Regions from separate parts of the Shewanella mangrovisoli genome, predicted to be linked through region 3. Evidence: predicted binding sites of a transcription regulator. Region 3 holds the regulator's gene; each other region holds the start of a gene.
What was found. Region 3 encodes sigma-54, which starts transcription at its own class of promoters, with help from an activator protein. Its sites were predicted from a motif close to GTTGGCACGNNNNTNGNNT; they were not measured.
Positions count from the first base shown of each region.

Region 1: the regulator sigma-54 is predicted to act here: its motif matches at 1,648-1,666, upstream of K0H60_RS17705 (P-II family nitrogen regulator).
Region 2: the regulator sigma-54 is predicted to act here: its motif matches at 1,568-1,586, upstream of flhA (flagellar biosynthesis protein FlhA).

Region 1 is NZ_CP080412.1:4,058,442-4,063,954, forward strand. It holds gene K0H60_RS17700 (ammonium transporter) at 2-1,252, opposite strand; gene K0H60_RS17705 (P-II family nitrogen regulator) at 1,263-1,601, opposite strand; gene K0H60_RS17710 (hydrolase) at 1,927-2,469, shown strand; gene K0H60_RS17715 (Lcl domain-containing protein) at 2,520-3,254, opposite strand; gene K0H60_RS17720 (hypothetical protein) at 3,348-4,157, opposite strand; gene K0H60_RS17725 (LysE family translocator) at 4,292-4,996, opposite strand; gene K0H60_RS17730 (AraC family transcriptional regulator) at 5,109-5,513, opposite strand, start outside.
Region 2 is NZ_CP080412.1:1,565,248-1,570,760, forward strand. It holds gene fliR (flagellar biosynthetic protein FliR) at 1-356, shown strand, start outside; gene flhB (flagellar biosynthesis protein FlhB) at 374-1,504, shown strand; gene flhA (flagellar biosynthesis protein FlhA) at 1,623-3,722, shown strand; gene flhF (flagellar biosynthesis GTPase FlhF) at 3,734-5,110, shown strand; gene K0H60_RS07020 (MinD/ParA family protein) at 5,115-5,513, shown strand, end outside.
Region 3 is NZ_CP080412.1:828,413-833,925, reverse strand. It holds gene lptB (LPS export ABC transporter ATP-binding protein) at 1-445, shown strand, start outside; gene K0H60_RS03680 (RNA polymerase factor sigma-54) at 552-2,027, shown strand; gene hpf (ribosome hibernation promoting factor) at 2,056-2,343, shown strand; gene ptsN (PTS IIA-like nitrogen regulatory protein PtsN) at 2,346-2,789, shown strand; gene rapZ (RNase adapter RapZ) at 2,786-3,640, shown strand; gene K0H60_RS03660 (HPr family phosphocarrier protein) at 3,627-3,902, shown strand; gene mgtE (magnesium transporter) at 4,102-5,466, shown strand.

The sequences.
Region 1 (5,513 bases), 1.5 Mb from region 3:
GTTAGCCTGCACTTTTGACAGTCACAAACTCAGGGTAAGCGTCGATTCCACAGTCAGACGCATCCATACCGTTATATTCTTCTTCCTCTGTAACACGGATGCCCATGGTCATCTTGAGTACAAACCACACCGCAAACGACGCGCTAAATACCCATGCGAAGATAATCGCTGCGCCAGTTAATTGCGCTGTGATAGTCGCGTCGGCATTCGATAAGGGGACACACATCAAACCAAGGAAACCCGCAACACCGTGCACAGAAATCGCGCCCACAGGGTCGTCAATCTTGATTCTGTCCAGACCCACGATAGAGAACACCACTAAACCACCAGCCACCACACCAATCACCCCTGCCATCAGCAGCGAAGGCGACAGCGGATCGGCAGTAATCGCCACTAAGCCCGCCAGTATGCCGTTTAAGATCATGGTTAAGTCCGCTTTACCCCAAATCATTTTGCACACAACTAGGGCAGAGATAGCACCAAAAGCGGCTGCGGTATTAGTGTTTACGAAGACCTTAGCGACAGAGCTAGCGTTGGCCGCATCTGAAACCATTAATTGTGAGCCACCGTTGAAACCAAACCAGCCCATCCACAGGATAAACATCCCTAAGGTCGCCATTGGCAGGTTAGAGCCTGGGATAGGGTTGACTTGGCCGTTAGGGCCATATTTACCCTTACGAGCACCGAGCAGTAACACCCCGGCGATAGCCGCAGCAGCACCTGTCATGTGCACAATACCGCTACCCGCAAAGTCTACAAAGCCTAAGCTAGAGATAAAGCCTTTACCCCAAGTCCAGTAGCCTTCAACTGGGTAGATAATGCCTGTCATCACCACGGAGAAGAACAGGAAAGCCCATAACTTCATTCGCTCCGCTACGGCGCCAGAGACAATCGACATCGCCGTTGCCACAAACACCACTTGGAAGAAGAAATCAGATTCCAAAGCATGGTTTGCATCGTCGGCTTGTGAGCCAATCAGCGTACCGAGTGAAGGCAACCAGCCACCTTCGGCATTGTCGACGTACATAATGTTGTAGCCAATCAATAGGTACATCACACAGGCAATCGCGTATAACACCACGTTTTTAGTTAAAATTTCGGTGGTATTTTTAGAGCGCACTAGGCCAGCTTCGAGCATGGCAAAACCCGCCGCCATCCACATAACCAAAGCGCCTGAAATCAAAAAATAAAAGGTGTCGAGTGCAAAGCGCAGTTCAGAGACTGTCACGCCTAATTTTGTTAGTTCTTCCATCTTCCGCCCCCTATAGCGCTTCAGTGTCGAGTTCACCCGTACGAATACGGATGGCATGTTCTAAGTCGATAACGAAAATCTTTCCATCACCAATTTTTCCCGTATGAGCCGCACTGGTAATCGCCTCAATCAGCATGTCGAGATTTTCTGCTTTAGTGGCAATTTCTAGTTTTACTTTTGGCAAAAAATCCACCTGATACTCGGCGCCACGATACAACTCCGTGTGCCCCTTTTGACGGCCAAAACCTTTAACCTCGGTCACCGTCATCCCCTCAATACCAATACCGGCGATAGCTTCACGGACATCATCCAATTTAAATGGCTTGATGATAGCGCTGACTAGTTTCATCCTGACCTCCAAAAAACGCGATTGTTATTAACTTGTAGCCAAGATAATTCAATCATCAGGCCAGAATTTTAATTTATTGATTTAAAAGAAATAACAAAGATTAGCCAGGAATAGTTCGATTAAAAATGCACCAGACTTGTGCAAGCAGAAGAGCGACGCACTCTTTTAGTGAGCAATTTAAGTGCACGCCATATTCGACCTTTGCCCTATTGGTGAGGCTGCCCAATTAGGGTTTACTAACAGTGCAAAAAACAAACAATTCACAAAATAAGCAGAGCAATCGCTAAACGATGCCTTTATTCCACCCGCGCAGAAGGAACGCCCGATGTTAAAACCCGAAGAATGTGTACTCGTTATCGTCGATGTGCAGGGAAAGCTCGCTCAGATCATGGATAACTCAGCCAAGCTTCATCAGCAGTTGAGTACACTTATCCAAGGCGCACAGCTGTTTGAAATCCCCATCCTCTGGCTCGAGCAATTACCCGCCAAACTTGGCTCGACCACAGAAGAGTTAAAAACCTTGCTCGAAAGAACTGGCTCACCCATTGCCAAGCAGCACTTTAGTGGTTGGTATTGTGATGAATTTGCCAATGCATTAACCCAAACTCGGCGCAAACAGGTCTTGCTTGCGGGGATAGAAACCCATGTTTGCGTGTACCAAACCTGCCGCGATCTGCTCGACCAGCACTACTCGGTGCACCTTGTCGCCGATGCGGTGTCTTCCCGCAGCGTTGACAATAAACAGCTGGGCATCCAAATGATGACAGCCAAGGGAGCAACCCTCACCAATGTGGAGTCACTGTTATTTGAACTGCAACATGAAGCTCAGGGAGATAGATTTAAGGCGCTGATTAAATTGATTAAATAAGGTTGATTAAATAAGGTGAGAAGAGAGCTTGTTCAAGCTCTCTTTAGTATTCAAAATGCGGCAACACAAACGGCATAGTTGGCACTATTAGCATAGCTGCGAGAACTATAGCCGCTGGGGGCGACAGAGATAATGCCAGCCAAGAATTCGGTCTCATTGACAGTACTAGACCAAGAGTCAATCGTCGAGCTCCACTGCGCACGTTGATAGGCTGCGCGACTCTCGCCGTACCCATAGAGGGTATTTAACTCCTGCTCCGTTGGCCTGCGCCAATTATCTTTACCGGCAAACTCGAGTGAAGCCAATTTTTGGCACCAGCGGTCAAACTGACCGTCGACGCCAACCTTGGCCTCATGACCCTTTGCCGCTTCGGTGCCGGGTAAGATGACGCCTTTACCATCCTGACGGAACAGAGCATATTCGCCTCGGCTCGGGCCAAATACAAACTCCTCCGGCACGTTAAACGTCATCGCATAGCTATCGCCACTGTTGTTGGCATCATCTTGTTTAAGATAACCCAAGGCGTTCATCACGGCGATGGAGGGCGAACTGCTAAACCATTTCGTCTGACGATCACTTTTATCGTAAAGCGCTTTGATTTTTAAGCAATTGGTTGATGCCAGAGTACGGTCGTTATTATCGAGGCCGCCATCAAAACTAGTATCGATTGGCGTACCTTCGACGTGGCCACACAGGGAAATTTGCTCTTTTTGGCGACATTCTGTCAGTAAAAACAACAGCACTATGGCACTGCTGATAATGGCGATTTTAGTGGGATTAATCATGACAACAAACCTTAATCCAGTGTTGATAAAAAGACAGTACAGCTAATCCAGAATTGCCTCCCGGATCAGCCTTAAGTGATTGGCTCGATTAGGCTATAGCGCTTTAACCACGGCTTCCTGCACCAGCAGTTGGTCGTTCTTGTAAACCAACAGCTCACCTATGGGCCTTTCTTCGGCGCTCAGCACTATTACATCGCAGACATAGAGATAGGGGCCGCTTTTAAACTGGAAGGAATGATTACCGCCGTTACCATCGAGAACTAACTTCCCCTTTTTGAGGACTAAATCAGGTTTCTCGCTCATGGATTTGCCCTTTGCCCAGGCGGCATAACGGTATTGCTGACGGTCGAGGGCATCGACACGAATGATGAATCGCGCGGTTTCCCACGCCAGCTCAGGGCTAGCAAACTCGCGTACACTCTCGTGTAGCATCGCTTTTTGCTGCGCGATCAGTTCATCCCTTAACTTAGCTTCCTCTGGGCTTTGGTAGTTAATGCCCGAGATTTTGCCATCGAAATCCAACCAGACACTGCCGTGATCGAGCATGATGCCGCGCCAACCCATAGTCTCCCAGTTATTCTCTGTGGTCGAATTGGCGATTTGACTCAGCAACTTGCTATCAAAGACTTGCTGAAATCTCGTCAGCAATTGCTGTGGATTTTGCACATCGGGGAGCGGGTATTCCCGCTGGAGGGGATAAGAAATTTGCTCGGCAATCGCCTGACGATCACCCGCCTTGGCCGCATCAATCAAGGCTTGCACCTGCGGCACGTATTCCGCCTCTAAGGCAGCCAGAGCCTGGGGGGCAGTGCTAAGACTCCCTAGCAGCAAGCCCGTATAAAGCCCTAAACGCGAAAGTCGATTAACCGCTGAAAAACCTTGATAAAACGGGCGACAAGACATGATTTATTCCTTTAAAGTCAAAAACATCCAAATTAAGACTTGGCAAGGATACCATAGCTAAGGAGGGATAAACACACACAATCCCACCCAAGCCTATGTGTTAAAAGTCGAATCACAGCCTCGCTAGCAGCACCTTAAGCCAACAGCAAACTCGAGACTATCGCCACAGCTACCGACATAAAGATCACCCCAATCACCCCATCGATAATAGGCGTGAGTCGTTGCAGCTTTTGCTGCACCTTGGCTTTTGAGAGCATCAGCGCCAGAAAGCCAAACCAGAGCAGTGACAACACAAATAACATCAGCGCGGCGGCAAATTTAGTCACGGGTGTCACGCTCGGGGTGATCAAGGCGGAGAACAAGGTTAAGAAAAACACTAAGGCTTTTGGATTCAATAAATTGGTATAAAGCCCCCTCATAAAACCCTGTTTAGGTGATAAGGCGTTTACCGCACCCACCGTGGGCATATCAACGCTGTTTTCAGAGGTTGTTGCAAATCCAAAGGGATTTGCGCCCTCGCCGTTCAATACGGTTTTGGGTTTACTGAAAAAGGTCACAGCAGCCTTAAGCGCACCAAATCCCATCCACGCCAAATACGAAGCGCCCAGCAATTGCACTAACAGATACAAGGTATGGGAGCTTTTAATCACTAAGCTGACGCCAGTTAAACTCAAAATGGTATGGGCTAAAATCGCCACAGATATTCCCGCCGCCGTGGCAATTGCGGTGTTTCGTGGCTGCGACGTAGCAACCTTCACCATAATGGCAAAATCCGGCCCAGGGCTGACTAAGGCTACACAATGAATAACGGCTAAGGTGACTAACAGGGATACATCCATCAATAGGACTCCGCAAAAACAGATAAGAACACCAGTATGCCCAAGCCTGCTGCAACTGCATTGTAAGAAATTGCACGCGGTTAATTTACCGAGACAAATTATACCAATGCTATTAAAGCATGCGCCGCTGGAATTGGACGGGTGAGAGTAAAAAGGCCTGCTTAAACGCCTTATTTAGATGACTCTGATCGAAAAAGCCTAACTGCTGCGCCACATCTGCCACTAAGGCGCCATGGGTTAAGGACTTTTTCGCTAACTCTAATCGCACTCGCTTTAGATAGGCGTGGGGTGTCATTCCAGTCGCCAGTTTAAATTGGCGTAAAAACTGGAACTTACTCAGGTTAACCTCATCGGCCAACGCCTCGAGCTGAGTGTTTTGCCACGGCTCATCGTGAATTTTCTGTTTGATGCGATTTAACTGCTGCCATGATAACCCCCTATCCTGCCGTAAATTCAGCATTCCAGTGGGGTGGCGCGTCAATAACAGCTGCATAAAGTTCAGCAGGTGCGACTCGGC
Region 2 (5,513 bases), 740 kb from region 3:
GTATGCTTGTCGCCAGTTTTGAGACCTTACCTATTTCGAATCAAGGGCTAACCTTGACAAGTTATCGCTCGCTGGCGGAATGGGGCTCCTATATGTTTGGCGCGGCACTGACCATGTCGCTCTCGGCGATTATTGCCTTACTACTCGTTAACTTATCCTTTGGAGTCATGACCCGCGCCGCGCCGCAGCTGAACATTTTCTCGATAGGTTTCCCCATCACTATGATTGGTGGACTGCTGATTTTATGGTTGACCTTGACTCCCGTAATGGCCCATTTCGAAGAAGTCTGGGCGTCGGCACAGCTTTTGCTTTGCGATATTTTAGGGCTTCAGTGTCAAGCCAATGGCATATTCTAACCGGATAGGAACGCGTAATGGCTGAAGAAAGTAGCGGCGAACGCAGCGAGGAACCCACCGGGAGGCGCCTCGAACAGGCGCGAGAGAAAGGGCAGGTAGCCCGTTCAAAAGAGTTAGGTACCGCGACCGTGTTACTCTCGGCGGCGACTGGCTTATATATGCTTGGACCTGGAATAGCGAAAGCCCTATCCAATGTATTCGAGCGTGTATTTACCATGGAGCGCGCCGCTATTTTCGATACGAACCAGATGTTTAATGTATGGGGCGTCGTGGGGAGCGAGATTGGCTGGCCGTTACTCAAGATTATGTTACTGATTGTCGTGGTGGCATTTATTGGTAACGTATCCCTTGGTGGGATGAATTTCTCTACCCAAGCCATGATGCCTAAAGCCAGTAAGATGAGCCCTATTGCGGGGTTTAAGCGGATGTTTGGTGTGCAGGCCTTGGTTGAATTAACCAAAGGGATTGCTAAGTTCTCTGTGGTAGCAATCGCGGCTTATTTGCTACTCAGTCATTATTTCAACGATATTCTGCTCCTGTCTGCCGATCATCTCCCCGGTAACGTCCATCACGCGCTGGATTTGTTAGTGTGGATGTTCATTCTGCTTTGCTCCTCCGTCTTAGTCATAGTGGTGATCGATGTGCCGTTTCAGATCTGGAACCACAACAAACAACTGAAAATGACTAAGCAGGAAGTTAAAGACGAGTATAAAGATACAGAAGGTAAACCTGAGGTTAAAGGTCGAGTACGGCAAATGCAGCGTGAGTTAGCGCAGCGACGCATGATGGCTGAAGTTCCCAATGCAGATGTGATTGTGGTAAACCCTGAGCATTATGCCGTGGCCATCAAGTACGATGTAAAGCGCTCTGCAGCGCCTTTTGTTATCGCTAAAGGGGTGGACGAAGTCGCCTTTAAAATCCGTGAAGTGGCAAGGGCACATAATATTGCGATTGTTTCGGCGCCACCGCTGGCGCGGGCAATTTATCACACCACTAAGCTTGAGCAGCAGATCCCAGAGGGCCTATTTACAGCGGTGGCGCAGGTACTGGCTTATGTGTTCCAGTTACGCCAGTACCAAAAAGGTCGTGGCCGTAAACCTATCCCAATCCCTGTTAATCAACCCATTCCTGACGATCTAAAACACTAGTTAAGTGTTAGGTTACCGAAGAAATAGTTCACAGAGATAAACCCACAACAAGAAGCGCTAGCAGTTGGCGCGCTTTTTGCTTTCAGGCTGTTATGCGTCAAAGTTTAGGTATCTGTGAATGGATGTTAAAGCCTCCCTAGGCCAAGTAAAACAGTTGAAACTGAGCTCTTTCAAGGGCATAGGTACGCCAATGCTAGTGCTTGCGGCATTGGCCATGATTGTGCTGCCTATCCCGCCGTTTCTGCTCGACGTTTTATTCTCCTTTAACATTGCCTTGGCTTTGATTGTTCTTCTTGTCGCGATTTATACCGACAGACCCTTAGACTTTGCTGCGTTTCCAACCGTTTTATTAGTTGCAACATTGCTGCGACTCGCGCTTAACGTGGCATCAACCCGTGTAGTATTACTCGAAGGTCACAATGGTGGTGACGCCGCCGGTAAGGTGATCGAGGCCTTCGGCTCCGTGGTGATTGGCGGTAACTATGCTGTAGGTTTAGTCGTATTTATCATTTTGATTATTATCAACTTTGCCGTTGTGACTAAAGGTGCTGGCCGTATTGCCGAGGTGAGTGCTCGCTTTACCTTAGATGCGATGCCCGGTAAGCAAATGGCCATCGATGCCGACTTAAACGCAGGTATTATTAATCAGGATCAAGCCAGAACCAGACGCGCCGAGGTGACCCGCGAAGCCGACTTCTATGGCGCAATGGACGGTGCATCTAAGTTTGTGAAGGGCGATGCGATTGCCGGTATTATGATTTTGGTGATCAACATTCTCGGTGGGTTTATTATCGGGATTGTGCAGCACGGTTTGACATTCTCCCAAGCCGTTGAAATTTATACCCTGTTAACCATTGGTGACGGTCTCGTCGCGCAAATCCCAGGTTTATTACTGTCAATCGCCGCGGCGTTGATGGTGACCCGTCAAAATGAATCTGGCGACATGGGCCAGATGCTGATCAGTCAGATGTTTGACAGTCACAAGTCGCTCAGTATTGCGGCCGGCGTACTCTTTGTGATGGGTATTGTGCCTGGCATGCCACATATGGCGTTTTTAAGCTTTGCCGTGATCACCGCTGGTGCCGCTTACTTTATCTTCAAACGTAATGAAGCCAAACGTGCCAAAGCCCTTGAGCAAGTCAAAACGGGCCCAACGGAAAGAGCCGAAAGAGAACCTAAAGAACTTAGCTGGGACGATGTGCACCATGTTGATACTATCGGTCTAGAAGTGGGTTACCGTTTGATCCCGTTGGTCGATAAGGGCCAAGGTGGCGAGTTACTGAGTCGGATCAAAGGGGTACGTAAAAAACTTTCGCAAGAACTGGGCTTCTTGGTGCCTGCGGTACATATTCGTGACAACCTCGATTTATCACCTAATGCCTATCGCATCTCGTTAATGGGCGTGGTGGTTGGAGAGGCGGATATTCGCCATGACTGCGAACTTGCCATCAACCCTGGTCAAGTTTACGGTAAGCTCGATGGTATAGAGACTCGTGATCCTGCCTTTGGTCTTGAAGCCGTGTGGATTGCCCCAGAGCTTCGCGAACATGCACAAACCTTAGGTTATACCGTGGTGGATGCTGCGACAGTGGTGGCAACCCACATCAGTCAGATTTTGACGAATAATGCGGCGAAACTCTTAGGCTACGAAGAAGTGCAACAACTGATGGATATGCTTGCCAAGCATTCGCCTAAGCTGGTGGATGGCTTTATTCCGGATGTGATGCCGCTAGGAAATGTCGTAAAAGTGATGCAAAACCTATTAAATGAAGGAGTTTCTGTCAGAGACTTGCGTACCATAGTGCAAACTTTGTTAGAATACGGCACTAAGAGTAACGATACTGAAGTGTTAACGGCGGCAGTGCGTATCGCATTGAAGCGCATGATAGTTCAAGAGATCTCGGGTCCTGAACTTGAAATACCTGTCATAACTTTGGCGCCAGAGTTGGAACAGATGTTGCATCAGTCAATGCAAGCAACCGGTGGCGATGGTCCGAATATCGAACCTGGTCTTGCAGAGCGTATGCAGCAATCCTTAGCGGATGCCGCTCAAAAGCAAGAAATGGTTGGTCAGCCCGCTATTTTGCTAACGTCAGGTATGTTACGTGCGACACTGTCTCGCTTTGTTAAATATACTATTCCTAATCTCAGAGTGATTTCTTACCAAGAAATCCCCGATGAAAAGCAAATACGCATAGTGTCTGCCGTCGGCCAGTAGAGGACGCATAAGTGAAGATTAAACGTTTTTTTGCCAAAGACATGCGTGCTGCACTGGCCCAAGTGAAGGACACGCTCGGCTCCGATGCCGTGATTATGTCGAATAAAAAAGTAAATGGCGGCATTGAGATTGTGGCCGCCGTTGACTATGACGAGCCCAAAGCGAAGGCGCCTGCAGCTGCACCGACTTTTATGGATGTGAGTGATGATTTAGTGTCGCTCGGTGCTAAAGCGCCGATTCGTGCTGAGACTAAGCTTAAACCCTCGGCGCCAGCGGACTCTCTCCAAGCCTTGCTCGAGAAGCAACAAAGCCGTTTAAACCAACAACTCACTCATCAACAGCAAGACGCGGAATTGCCTGCGTGGGCACAAGCACTACAGGCACCCGCGGCGCCAAAAGCTGAGCGCCGTGATATGGGAAATGCCTTCGATAAGAAGCCGCAGGTATCACAGAAACAAAATGCGGATCTCGAAGCGATGCGTGATGAGTTAGCATCTTTACGCAATTTGCTCACTCATCAAGTGTCTGCGTTGATGACTGAACACAAAAAACGTATTGACCCTGTGGGTGCCATGCTGGAGTCAAAGTTACTGGAGGCTGAGTTTTCGCCTGCGGTCGCGAACAAGCTAGCGGCGCTTAGTCAACACTATACCCCAGCAGAATTAGTTCGTGCCTTGCCACAAAGTCTAGCGAATATGCTTGATAATCAAGGTGATGATATCGTTAAGCAAGGTGGTGTTGTGGCATTGGTTGGCCCAACGGGTGTGGGGAAGACCACTTCCTTAGCCAAATTAGCGGCTCGCTTCGCCGCCCATCATGGCGCAGACCAAGTCGCTTTGATTACTACAGATCATTATCGTATTGGCGCCTATGAGCAATTGGCCACCTATGGCAAAATTATGGGCTGTCCCGTTAAGCAAGCCCATGACCTTGCTGAGCTAGAGCAAATTCTGTATCAGTTCAGAAATCGCAAGCTAGTATTGATAGATACTGCGGGGATGGGCCAACGAGATATGCGGCTTTACCAGCAACTTGATAATTTAACTGCAAATAGCAGAATACCTATCCGCAGTTATCTGGTACTGTCTGCCACAGGGCAGCGCCGTGTGCTACAAGATGCTGTAAATCACTTTAAACGCATTCCCTTATCTGGTGTTGTACTCACCAAACTCGATGAATCCGTGTCGTTAGCGGGCGCATTAAGTGTGTTGATCCAAAGTGGGTTGCCATTAAGTTATGTTACGGATGGGCAGCGAGTGCCCGAAGATATGAAAGTTGCCGATACTTTATTGCTTGCAGAGCAAGCGTTAGCGGCCTTAGAAAACACTGAACAACAATCGTTACCAGACACAGCGTGGTCAGATAATATGACCTGTGCATTTGAGTAGAGTTATGACCCTGGATCAAGCAAGTGGTTTACGTATGATGAATCAACCCTATAACGAAAAAGTGAAAGTAATCGCGGTTACGGGTGGTAAAGGTGGCGTGGGTAAAACCAGCGTATCCATCAATACCGCAGTAGCATTAGCCGAAAAGGGCAAGCGTGTCTTAGTGCTTGATGCCGACCTTGGCTTAGCAAACGTCGATGTCATGTTAGGGATCCGTGCCGAGCGTAACCTTTCCCATGTACTCTCTGGCGATGCTGAGCTGGATGATATTATCGTCCGCGGTCCTAAAGGCATAGGCATTGTCCCTGCGACCTCTGGTACCCAAGGCATGGTCGAATTGAGTCCTGCGCAACACGCGGGTTTAATTCGAGCTTTCAGCGAGATGCGTACTCAGTTTGATATC
Region 3 (5,513 bases):
AGTGCACGACAATATCATGGCGGTACTGCAAACCCGTAAAGAGCTCAATCGCGACCAACGCGAAGAAGAGCTGGAACATCTGCTCGAAGAGTTCCATATCACCCATATTCGCGATAGCCAAGGCATGTCGTTATCGGGCGGTGAACGTCGCCGCGTCGAAATTGCCCGCGCCTTAGCGGCCAATCCTAAGTTTATTCTGCTCGATGAACCCTTCGCCGGTGTCGACCCGATTTCGGTTATCGATATCAAGAAAATCATCGAACAACTCAAGAGCCGAGGCCTTGGGGTACTGATCACAGACCACAATGTGCGCGAGACTTTAGACGTCTGTGAACATGCCTACATTGTCAGTCACGGAAACCTGATTGCCGAAGGAACTCCCGCAGAGATCTTAGACAATCAGCAAGTTAGGGCTGTGTACTTAGGTGAACAATTCAGGCTATAGTTACTTAAACAGAGCCAATTAGCCTTGAATTTTGGCTTAGTAAGCGCCATCAATATGATAACAAGCGGCCTAAATTCAAAATAATAACGTAGGGATCAGCGGTAACATGAAAGCGTCACTCCAGCTCAAACTGGGTCAACAGTTAACCATGACGCCACAACTTCAACAGGCCATTCGTCTGTTGCAATTGTCGTCATTGGAACTGCAGCAAGAGATCCAGCAAGCCTTAGACTCTAATCCTCTTCTCGAGCTGGAAGAGGAGCAATTCGACGCGCCTACCGAACGTAAGCAAGATATCGCCGATACCGACTTTAGCGAAACGACAGCTCAGCCACAGGAACAAGATAATTCCACCGTAGACATTGCCGAGTCGCTGACCAAAGAATCCCTGCCCGAAGAACTCCCCATGGACACCACTTGGGATGAAGTCTTTACCGCATCGCCAAACTCAGGTTCTGGCGCTAGCCGTGAAGATGACATGCCCTTCCAAGGGGAAACCAGTGAAGGCCTGTACGAACATTTAGAATGGCAAAAAAACCTCACGCCCTTCTCTGAAACCGATTTAGCCATCGCCACCGCGATTATTGATGCCATTGACGATCAAGGTTATCTCACTCAAAGTACTGAAGATATCCTCGAGGCCATGGGCAATCCCGAGATAGAACTGGATGAAGTCGAAGCCGTACTCAAGCGCATTCAACACTTCGATCCCGTCGGTGTCGCCGCAAGGGATTTAAGCGAATGTCTGCTTATCCAACTCTCCCATTTTTCGCCAGATACCCCACACCTCGAAAACGCCCGTATGTTGATCAAAGATCATTTAGATCTGATCGCTGCCCGCGACTTTAGGTTGTTGATGCGTAAAACCAAGCTTAAGGAAGATGATCTGCGCGAGAGCATTGCCCTCATCCAAACCTTAAACCCTCGCCCCGGTTTGCTCATCACCCCTGTCGATGAAGAATATGTCATCCCCGATGTGTCGGTGTCGAAGAAAAATGGTCGCTGGGTGGTCGAGTTAAACCCGGACTGCATGCCAAAAATCAATGTAAATCAGCAATATGCAGCCATGGCGCGCAGCACCAAAAGCCAAGCCGATAGCCAATTTATCCGCGGGCATCTGCAAGAAGCCAAGTGGTTTATTAAAAGCCTTGAAAGCCGTAACGAAACACTGCTCAAGGTGGCAAACTGCATAGTGCAATACCAACAGGGTTTCTTCGAATACGGTGAAGAAGCCATGAAACCTATGGTCCTAAACGATATCGCCGAGGCGGTAGAGATGCATGAGTCCACCATTTCACGGGTGACCACACAAAAATACATGCATACCCCAAAGGGACTTTTTGAACTAAAATATTTCTTCTCAAGCCACGTCGGGACTGATGATGGCGGTGAGTGCTCATCCACGGCAATCAGAGCCTTCATTAAGAAACTGGTTGCAGCGGAAAACCAGAAAAAACCATTAAGCGACAGCAAGATGGCGCAGCTTCTGGCAGAACAGGGAATTAACGTTGCGCGCAGAACCATTGCGAAGTACCGAGAGGCGATGCTTATTCCCCCTTCCAATCAGCGTAAAAGTTTATAGCCTAAAGTGGAAATCGGAGGACGTTTATATGCAAATAAACCTGAGTGGACACCATATCGAGATTACTGAATCGTTACGGGCTTATGTTGAGGAAAAGTTTTCAAAACTTGAACGTCATTTCGAACAGATCAATAATGTGCACGTTGTGCTCAATGTTGAGAAAATGCAACAAATTGCCGAAGCGAGAATCAACCTCACCGGTGGTGAAGTCTTCGCGACTTCAGAGCATGCAGATATGTATGCTGCCATAGACGTCCTGATCGACAAGCTTGATCGTCAGGTTATTAAACACAAAGAGAAGTTAACAAAACACTAGCAATGGAACTTCGTACCATACTGCGGCCGGAATGCACGACCTGCGCCACTCCGGGCAGTAAGAAAAAGGTACTGGAACTTATCAGCGACTTAGCCGCTGCCCAGTACCCCACCCTCTCATCTCAAGAGATCTTCGAAAGCCTAGTGGCGCGCGAAAAGATGGGGAGCACAGGTATAGGTAACGGCATCGCCATTCCACATGGTCGATTAACCGATATAACACAACCCATAGCCATATTGGTGAAATGTGAGGAGCCGATAGCCTTTGATGCTATCGATAAACAACCTGTCGACATTTTATTTGCGCTGCTGGTGCCTGCTGACCAATGTCAACAGCACTTAAGCACTTTGTCCTGCATGGCTGAAAAGCTCAGCGACAAGCAAATATTGAAGCAATTGCGCAAGACGCATGATGAAACGGAACTCTATCAGGTAATCACTGGATGAAACTGGTCATAGTGTCAGGGCGCTCAGGCTCAGGCAAATCGGTCGCACTGAGAGTGCTTGAAGATCTCGGCTACTATTGTGTCGATAATCTTCCTTTGCCGCTGATTGGCAGCTTACTCGAACAGCTCAAGGGCAGTAACGATCTCGTCGCCATCAGCGTCGACGTGCGTAACCTGCCGGAGCAAGACAAGGTACTCGTCAAACAGCTCGCCAGCCTGCCAGAGGGCACTGAACTTACCAGCTTCTTCTTAAATTCCAGCGATAAAGTACTGTTAAAGCGCTACAGCGAGACTCGGCGCTTACATCCCTTATCTAAGAGCCGAGTATCACTACAAGAAGCTATTAAGCTTGAAGGCAAATTGCTCGAGCCCCTGTCACAGCAGATGGATCACTACATAGATACCTCGAATCTGAATATCTATGAACTCAGCGACCAAGTACGGCAAATCCTGCTTGGCAGTGTCGATAAGGAACTGGTGATCAACTTCGAGTCCTTCGGTTTTAAGCATGGTATGCCAACCGAAGCCGACTTTATGTTCGATGTGCGCTTTTTACCCAATCCCCATTGGGAGCCTGAGTTGCGCCCCCTCACCGGCTTAGATGAACCTGTGGCAGAGTTTTTAAATCGCCAGCCACTGGTTAATAAGTTCATCTGGCAAATTGAGAATTTACTCGAGACTTGGTTACCCCACTTAGAGCGTAATAACCGCAGCTATCTGACCATCGCCATCGGCTGTACCGGCGGTCAACACAGATCGGTTTACGTGGCCGAGCAACTGGCTAAACGCTTTAGCAACGGCAAACACAAAGTGAATGCCCGCCACCGAGAGTTAAGTCATGCCAAAGCTTGAGCGCCAAGTCACCATCTGCAATAAACTAGGCTTACATGCCCGCGCCGCCACTAAGCTCGTGGTGCTTGCGTCTGAGTTTGATGCCAGCATTACGCTGATCCAAGGTGAGAAACAGGCCTCTGCCGCCAGTGTTTTAGGGCTCCTTATGCTAGAAACTGGCATGGGTAAAACCATTACCCTGATAGCCGAAGGCCCTGATGCCGAGCCCGCGCTCAATGCCATTTGCGCGCTTATCGACGCTAAGTTCGACGAAGCCTGCTAATAGCCCCGACATCTCACCTCGATGCTCCCTGCCGTTATTCAGTACCCTGTTTGGTTTTGATTTCAGCACCTTATACCAGTAAAACACATTTGTGACTCGACGCCCTCCCGTGCGCTCAATTACAATGTACTGCTGCGCTTTGGCTTAAGTCCTCAACAACCAAACGCCACCCATCCACCGTCGCCACCTTGGAGGAAACATGCCTGTAGAAGCCTCAGACAGCTTACAAGTCGAACAACGTCTCGACCAACTGAGCCATGCCCTCAATAGCGGTATGTTTGTGCATGTCAGGCAAATGCTGCAAAACATGGCGGCGTCGGATATCGCATTGATTTTAGAGTCCTCGCCCCCTAAGGCGCGGCAAGTGCTGTGGCAACTTATCGATCAAGATCAGCTCGGGGATATTCTCGATGAACTCAGTGAAGAGTTAAAAGATCCGCTGATCCGCGCCATGAGCCCTGAGCGGGTCGCCAAGGCGACCGCCAGTATGGATACGGACGATCTCGCTTATATCCTGCGAAGCTTGCCAGATACCGTCTATAAGCAAGTATTGCAGTCAATGAGCCTGCAAAACCGCCAGCGGGTCGAGCAAGCACTCTCCTACCCCGATGAAACTGCGGGCAGCCTAATGAACACAGATACTGTGACCTTAAGGCCCGATGTGAATATCGATGTGGTACTGCGTTATTTGCGCCAACGGGGCAATCTGCCCGATACCACTGACACCTTATACGTGGTGGATAAGCACGATCGCGTACTTGGCGGGGTCAAACTTGCGGATCTGCTCACCTGCGATCCCAATACTCATATCAGCAGTATTATCGATACCGATATCGAAAGTATTCCCGTGGGCATGTCCGACAGTGAAGTCGCGCAGCTGTTCGAGCGCCATGACTGGGTATCCGCCCCCGTGGTCGATAGTGAGGGCAAGTTACTCGGGCGTATCACCATCGATGACGTGGTGGATGTTATCCGTGAAGACGCCGAGCACTCCATGATGGGGATGGCGGGGATGGACGATGATGAAGATACCTTCGCCCCTGTGGTGAAGAGTACTTTCCGCCGCTCGCTCTGGTTGACGATTAACCTGTTTGCCGCCCTACTGGCAGCCTCTGTCAGCAATATGTTTGAAGGCACAATCGAACAATTCGCCACGATTGCGATTTTAATGACAATTGTCCCGAGCATGGGCGGAGTCGCGGGCAATCAAACCTTAGCTCTTGTTATCCGTGGGATTGCCTTGGGTCATATTGGCCAGAGTAACGCCCGCTGGCTGATTGGCAAAGAACTTGCCATTGGCTTTTTAAACGGCCTCATGTGGTCGATTTTGGTGTTTATCGCGGTATTAGTTTGGAAAGATGATATGGCGCTTGCCAGCCTGATTGGCGGCGCAATGCTCATCAATATGACAGTCGCAGGACTCGCTGGCGCCAGTATTCCGCTGATCTTAAAGCGCTTAAAAGTGGATCCTGCGTTAGCGGGCGGCATGGTGCTCACCACAGTCACCGATGTGATTGGTCTGTTTGCCTTCCTAGGATTAGCGACCCTGTATTTAATGCACTAGTACTCAACCTGCTAAAACAGACAACAAAAATGGCGCCAAAGGGCGCC